2 regions of the Brevibacillus choshinensis genome follow, and region 2 is predicted to be linked to the other one. Evidence: riboswitches for the same ligand, from Rfam matches in the RefSeq annotation. Region 2 holds a riboswitch; the other holds the start of a gene.
The links. Region 2 has a riboswitch for cyclic di-AMP ahead of JNE38_RS02580 (3D domain-containing protein). Riboswitches for the same ligand answer to the same signal wherever they lie in the genome.

Region 1 (3,909 bases), 1.7 Mb from region 2:
GCGAGTCAATAAAGGTGAAAATCGATGTATGGGAAACGGCTCCCATCAATGGCTCGAGTCTTTCTGCGAGTTCAGGCAGACGGGAGTCCGCGATCGTATGTACGACGTATTTCCAGAAGCGGATGAGATCATTGTCCATTTCGTCGAGCGAGAGCCAAGCCGGCTTGGCGGACTGCTGATGGGCCCACTGCGTGAGCAAGGTCGTCTTGCCGTAGCCGGCAGGTGCGCAAAGAATGGTCAGCTTGCAAAAGAGGCCTTCGTCCAGTCTGTTCAGCAAGTGATTTCTCCGTACACTTCCAGGCCTCGCACCAGGCAAGGTGGTTTTGGTTTTGAGTATGACGGAACGCGGCTGATGTACCATGGTTCCTCCTTTCACGACGCCTACGAAATTGAAATCACATTTTCACCATTATACTTGTTTCACGTCTAATTCGACATTTGAAAACCGGGAAATCACAAAACGTCGATTTTTCACGGGAAATGTTCCTCTGCTCCGGACAGGCTTCAACAGGCTTCACACCCAGCAGCAACTAGAATGGGCGTAGAAGCGTGAGGAGAGAGGTGCATGAAAATCGGACGGTGGAAGATTGGGACGGCAATAGCCGCTGCGATGCTATTGATCGCAGGCAGTGCGGCGGGATCGCATGGCGTATCTGCGGCAGAGGAAAGCAGGATTCGTATCGCTTTTGTGGGAGATATCATGCTGGACAAGAGCGTCGGAAACCAAATCGGGCTCCATGGCGTGGATTACCCGTTTCAAAAGACGGTAGACTTTCTGAAGCAGGCGGATCTGACCATCGGCAATCTGGAGACGTCTGTCAGCACCCGCGGCCAGGCAGCGAAAAAGGAATATACATACCGATCCAAGCCCCAAACTCTGCAAGGATTGGTGAACGCCGGCTTTGATGTCGTCAATCTGGCCAATAACCATTCCTTGGACTACGGCATGGACGCGTTATTCGATACCATGGACCATTTGAAAAAGGTTCAGCTTGGCTATGTAGGTGCAGGGAAAAACGAGGAGGAGGCATTCGCCCCGGACATCCGAACCATCAACGGAAAGCGTGTTGCCGTCATAGGGTTGAGCCATGTACTGCCCAATCGGCAATGGTTTGCTGGAAAAAACAAGCCAGGACTCGCCCATGCTTATTCGTATGAGCCGATGCTCACCTACGTCAAAAAAGCAGTGGCACAGTCTGATATTACCATCGCCGTGATGCACTGGAATCTCGAATACAAGGATAATCCGGAGCCGTATGCGCGGGAAATGGCTCGGAAGCTCATTGACAGCGGGGTAGATGCGGTGGTCGGCTCCCATAGCCATTCGGTGATGGGAATGGAGCTCTACAAAGGGGTGCCGATCTACTACAGCGTAGGCAACTTCGTCTTTACCACCTCTTACAATCCCAAAGGAAGAGAAGCAATGATGGTGGAGCTGACCTTTGGGGAAAAGGAAACCACCTCCAAAGTGATCCCGGTCAAAATCGTGAACGGACAGCCGGTCCCGATGGATGCGGCGAACCGGAAACGGATGATCGGCAAATTGAACCAGTTATCCTATCAAATGAAGTTTGATGAAGAAGGAAATGCAGTCAAAACGGTCGCTTCCCCAACCAAATAGAAAACATAGCGAGCAGGATCATCCGGTCGACACCGCGGCCAGATGATCTTTTTTTGTACTGCAAAAGGCTTTGCGTCGCCAAATTTTCTGGTGAACCGACATAGCGTGAACCTTTTTAGTCAGAGTGGACATGGTAGGATATGGACGGAATTTTTTGGAGATGTCTGGTAATTACGGTTAACAGAGCCTGAGTGGACCAGAAGAGCGAATATACGGAATTATCAAGGATGTGTCAAAAGGAGAGGCATGATAACATGAAACGCGTGTTAACCATAACGGAATCATGAGAGGAGATCAACGAACACCTCCCAATCAAATAGGGGCCTAGTTCCGTCTTTTACGGAAGCGGGGGAACCACGTTAGGGGTTAATTCTGTGATGCACAGAAGGGATGCACACTGCCATCCTACCCGTCAGCTAACCTCGTCGGCTAAAGCAGATTATTCCAAAACCTCAATTGCTAGAGAGCGCATGTCTTGTACACACTGGGAGCGCGTAGTTCCTATTGGGAAAAATCCCTTGTGCACAGCTTGTTTGACATGCCTTCCAGCGAGAAAACAGCCGGCGCATTTGCTTTTCCATGTGGGGATGGCCCTCCCGTATCATGGAAGGTGTTGCGCTGGCTTTTTCTATACATGGGATGTGAAAGGGGAAGGAAGCATGAACAAGAAAAGCTTCATGAGATGGGGATGGACAGCCGTACTGTCGTGCCTTTTGCTTGTCGCAGGATGCGGCTTTGGACAGCAAGCCCGGTCCGTCGCGGGCAATGAGCAGACCCAATCAGCGGAGAGCACATTGGAAAAAGTGAAGAAACAAGGCTTTGTCACGGTGGGCTTCGCCAACGAAAAACCGTACGCCTATGCCACTCCGGACGGAAAATTGACCGGAGAAGCGGTAGAGGTCGCACGCGTCGTCCTCTCCAAAATGGGGATAAACGAAATGAACGGCGTACTGACTGAGTTCGGGTCCCTGATCCCAGGGCTGAAAGCAAAGCGCTTTGACATCATTACGGCAGGCATGTACATCACACCGGCCCGCGCCAAGGAAGTGGCGTTTGCCAATCCGGAATACAGCATCGGGGAAGCGCTCGCGGTGAAGAAAGGAAACCCGCTCCAATTGCGCAGCTACAAGGACATCGCCTTGAACCCAAATGCTAGAATCGCGGTCATGAGCGGCGCGATCGAGATGGAGTACCTGGAGAAATCGGGAGTGAAGCAAGAGCAGCTGGTCCTGGTGCCAGATCAGCCATCGGCGATAGCAGCGCTGCAAGCGGGACGTGCAGATGCCATCACGATGACGGGCCCGTCCCTGCAAGCAGTTCTGGAGAGTGCCAATGACAGCAATGTGGAGAGGGTCATGGATTTCACCCAGCCCGAGATTGACGGGAAAAGCATTCGCGGCTACGGAGCGGCAGCCTTCCGCAAAGAAGATGAAGCGTTTGTCAAAGCGTTCAATGAGGAGCTGCAAAAGCTCAAAGAATCGGGAGAGCTGCTGAAGGTCCTGGAGCCGTTTGGCTTTACCGAGCAGGAGCTGCCTGCCGAGATGACGGCTGAAGGGCTGTCAAAGCAATGATGGGCGCTGCTTCGACGAAAGGAAGGGATGAACATGAGTGAGACTATGCAGCTGATTCCTTTTTTGCTCAAAGGAGCGGCGACGACCTTGCAAGTGACGGCACTCTCGGTGCTGGTCGCCTTCACCGTCTCATTTGCAGCCGGCTTTTGCAGGCTTTCCAAATGGTTTTGGGTTCGCGGGATCATCAGCGCTTATGTGGAAATCTTCCGGGGGACGTCTCTCTTGGTACAGATGTTTTGGCTGTTTTTCGCGCTGCCCCTGCTGGGCATAGAGCTTTCCCCGATCCTTGCGGGAGTGATTGCACTAGGTCTCAACTATGGAGCCTACGGTTCGGAAGTGGTCAGAAGCGCCATTCTTGCCGTTCCAAAGGGACAGATGGAAGCATCGATTGCCTTGAACATGTCGCCTTGGCAGCGCATGAGACGGATCATCTTGCCGCAAGCAACCGTCATGATGCTTCCTTCGTTCGGAAATCTAATGGTAGAGCTGTTGAAGGGGACCTCCCTACTTTCCTTGATCACACTGGCTGATTTGACATTCCAGGGAATGCTCCTGCGCACGTTTGATTCATCCAGAACATTTCAAATATTCGGTCTTATGCTGGTGATGTATTTCTTGATGGCCTATCCTTTGACGCTCGCCATGCGGTGGCTGGAGCGCCGCGCATCGATAGGGAGGGTGTAAGCCATGTGGAGTTGGTCCTTTACGTGGGAGATA
Region 2 (3,909 bases):
AATCCGTAAGATTAAAACTGTGAACGGCAAACATTCGCTCCAAAGAAAGCGGGGGATAAAAGTTAGTGGCCTTACTCAAAAAAATCATATCGATACTGACCAGTACCCTACTAATCGTTGTGATTGCCATCACGGGTTTCCTGCTCGTCGGGAAAATGAACGACGGAAAAACTATGCTGTTTGGTAACCAACTCATGGTGGTTCTAAGCGGATCTATGTCTCCAACATTTGACACTGGTAGCATAGTTGCTGTTGGCCCGGTTGACTTCAAAGAAGTGCAGACCAACGACATCATCACTTTTAAGGATCCTGAAGGCAGAACGATTACACATCGTGTCGTCGAAATCAAGGATGATCAACTAATAACCAAGGGCGATGCAAATGACGGAAAAGACACATCTCCAGTAACATCAGATCGTTTCATTGGAAAAGTACAGTACTCCATTCCGTATATTGGATTTTTCATCGAGTTTGCCAAATCTGGCACAGGGATGCTGTTCCTCTTAGGAATACCTGGTGTTTATCTGATCGTAAGCCAAGTTTGGAAGTTGCTCAAAATGATCAAAAACGAGGACTCCAATACGGCAACAAAGTCACAAGCATAAATCACCTCAACCGGTGATACCTTGGGGGCTGGTAACAGACTCAATTCTGGTATCAGGCTTCAAGTCATCATAAAAAAATTATTCCTTTAGGGGGAACTGAGAATGAGCTTGAAAAAACAATTTGCAGTAACATTGGCATCTGTGGGTCTGGGAGCAGCACTGATTGGCGGAGGAACTTTCGCATGGTTCAACGCAACAACTGAGGTTGCAAATAATACGTTTGCCGCTGGTACAATGGCGATAGGTACTCAACCGGCACAAGGTGTATTTCAAGTAAGCAATATGAAACCAGGTGACTGGGCAGTTAAGACCTTCCAAGTACAGAACAAAGGGTCCTTGGATATTAACAAAGTATTGATGGGCTTAGATTATACAATCAATGACGTTGGGAGTAACCAGTTGGATGCAGATGATTTAGCTAAAAATTTGAAGGTATATTTCCTCGCAAGTGACGATAATACAGCTACTCCTTTTGATGACCAAATAATCATCAATCCTCTCTTCCCAAATCAAGGAAAAACATTGAAAGAGTTTAAAGAGCTTAATCAAGTAGATGTTTCTAGCTTGGGCACTAAATTGTCTAACTTGAAACCAAATGGAGAAGACCGGATCTTCATTGGTATCAAATTCGTAGATGATAATGCAGACCAAAACCGATTCCAAGGTGATGGTGTGAATATCAAATTCAAGCTGGAAGGCAAACAAACTTCCGGAACAGAAAAATAGTATTAAATCAGTTCTTGAATGAAGCCCTACTCTTTAGAGAGTGGGCTTCTTTTGTTATTAAACGAAAAAGAGGTGGGATAAGTTCATACCTTTTTAAATCTATTTTTCTATTGGACTTAGCATTCCTAAAAGTTTACACGCCAGACTGAGCCACAGCCACCTTTAACGCATACCTCAAATCCCCGATAATATCACCAATCGTTTCGGTCCCAATCGAGAAACGGATCAACCCCGGGGTAATCGACGCAGTTTCCTGCTTCTCCTCTGACATCTGCTTACTCGTAGGATGAGTGACCAGCGATTTGGAATTTCTGACATTTGCCAGATGAGAGAAAAGTCATGGGGATTCGATCAGTATCTTGCCTTCATTTACGCCGACATTATATACCAAAAGTAAGTCAAGTGAGAATGGCGCCTGAACTATAATCGCAGGTATTTCACTGCCTGATGGGGAAACTAGAGTCTCCATTCCATTAGCGAATGGGATGTCAGGGTTACCAATATTTTGCCATTTACCCCCGTCAAACGAATGTGGTAATTTTTTGGGAAGCCAAAACTTCTGCTAGTGAAGTGCGGGGGACGATTTTCTTCGCAAATTCTTTCCGTTTGCGATTGGGGTGAAGCGCACATGCGCAGGGTTGACTCCTCAACCCGAATCCGACAACTAACCTCGCAGGCAGTTGAAAGGAGATCAATAATGAAAAAACGTTTCAGGGCAAAATCATTTGTAATGATGGCGTTAGGTTTCTGCTTGGCAGTGATCTCAACACCGGCATTCGCTGCTTCCTCTACCTACCAGATTAAAGCAGACGACACCTTCTACAAAATTTCCAAACAGCATAATGTGCCTTTGGCATCGATTCTACAGGCTAATCCCGGAGTAGATTCACAGAACCTGCAACCGGGGCAGACGATCCAGCTGCCAGTTGCCAAACAAGTGAAGACAGCTTCAGGTCCAACTCGTCCTTACAGCAAAATAATCAAAGCTGTGGCGACCGCCTATACAGGATCCGCGAAGGAAAACGGCGGATGGGCAGGGGTGGATTACTTAGGAAACCCGCTCAAAGTGGGTACGATCGCAGTCGATCCAGATGTGATCCCACTTGGTTCCACTGTATACATCACAGGGTACAAGCATGGCGCGCTTCCTGCGAACGGTATGATCGCGAAAGCAACCGACATCGGTGGTGGGATCAAAGACGCGCGCGTGGACATTTATGTGCCTGGTCATGATGCAAGCGATTTCGGCATGCAAAACGTTCAAATTTATGTGTTGAAGTAGTTTTGTTCGAGCGGTAATAACCTGAAAATGATCGAAAGGGCCTCCTGCATTTCTGCAGAAGGCCCTTTTTGCGCTTCTTTTGTTTGAACTATGCCGTGACCTGCTTTACCGCCGCTTTCAACGCCTGCTCCAAATCCCCAATGATATCCGCTATCGACTCCGTGCCGATCGACAGACGGATCAACCCTGGGGTAACCCCCGCTGCTGCCTGTTCTTCCTCGTTCATCTGTTGGTGAGTGGTGCTCGCAGGATGGATGACCAATGACTTGGAGTCTCCCACGTTAGCCAGGTGGGAGAACAGCTTCACGGATTCGATCAGCTTTTTCCCTTCGTTCAAGCCGCCGCGGATGCCAAAGGTGAGGATAGCGCCAGCGCCTTGAGGCAAGTATTTCTGTGCCAGCTCATGATTCGCGTCGCCCTCGAGTCCAGGGTAGCTGACCCATTCGACAGCAGGATGGGAAGCGAGATACTGTGCGACTGCCAGAGCGTTTTGGCTATGACGCTCCATGCGCAGATGCAGGGTCTCCAGCCCTTGCAGGAACAAGAAGGAGTTGAAAGGAGCTACGGCAGCCCCGATGTCTCGCTGAAGCTGGACGCGCGCTTTGATGATGTAAGCGAGCGGTCCGACAGCTTCGGTGTAAACGACACCGTGGTAGCTTGGATCCGGGGTAGTCAGGCCAGGGAACTTGCCGTTGTTCCAGTCAAACTTGCCAGAGTCTACGATGATTCCGCCGATGGCTGTGCCGTGTCCACCGATGAATTTGGTCGTGGAGTGGACGACGATGTCTGCACCGTGTTCGAAAGGACGGCACAGGATCGGGGTGGCAAACGTATTGTCGACGATCAGAGGAACGCCATTCTCATGAGCAATGTCCGCAATGGCTTGCAGATCAGCTACGTCAATGCGCGGATTTCCGATCGTTTCGCAGAAAAAGGCTTTGGTATTCTCATTGATGTATGCCCGGAAGTTTTCCGGATTGGAATGGTCGACGAAATGGACCTTGATGCCAAGGCGCGGAAGAGTGTGGGCGAAAAGGTTGTAGGTGCCCCCGTAAAGGCTGCTGGATGCAATGACTTCATCGCCAGCCCCAGCGATGTTGAGAATGGAGAAAGTGATGGCTGCCTGACCAGAAGCGGTTGCCAGCGCACCGACGCCGCCTTCGAGCAGAGCGACCCGTTTTTCAAATACGTCCTGTGTAGGATTCATGATGCGCGTATAAATGTTGCCCATTTCTTTGAGCGCGAACAAATCTGCCGCATGATCGGTATCGCGGAAGACGTAGGAGGTCGTTTGAT

Region 1: another riboswitch for cyclic di-AMP. It lies ahead of ehuB (ectoine/hydroxyectoine ABC transporter substrate-binding protein EhuB); the one in region 2 lies ahead of JNE38_RS02580 (3D domain-containing protein).

What each region holds. Positions count from the first base shown of each region.
Region 1 covers NZ_CP069127.1:4,902,311-4,906,219, reverse strand. The annotation lists gene JNE38_RS24565 (winged helix-turn-helix domain-containing protein) at 1-361, opposite strand, end outside; gene JNE38_RS24560 (CapA family protein) at 566-1,621, shown strand; cyclic di-AMP (ydaO/yuaA leader) riboswitch at 1,933-2,066, shown strand; gene ehuB (ectoine/hydroxyectoine ABC transporter substrate-binding protein EhuB) at 2,281-3,192, shown strand; gene ehuC (ectoine/hydroxyectoine ABC transporter permease subunit EhuC) at 3,220-3,876, shown strand; gene ehuD (ectoine/hydroxyectoine ABC transporter permease subunit EhuD) at 3,880-3,909, shown strand, end outside.
Region 2 covers NZ_CP069127.1:467,233-471,141, forward strand. The annotation lists gene JNE38_RS02565 (signal peptidase I) at 66-605, shown strand; gene JNE38_RS02570 (TasA family protein) at 708-1,331, shown strand; gene JNE38_RS30490 (PLP-dependent transferase) at 1,465-1,656, opposite strand; cyclic di-AMP (ydaO/yuaA leader) riboswitch at 1,870-2,025, shown strand; gene JNE38_RS02580 (3D domain-containing protein) at 2,029-2,613, shown strand; gene JNE38_RS02585 (homocysteine synthase) at 2,702-3,909, opposite strand, start outside.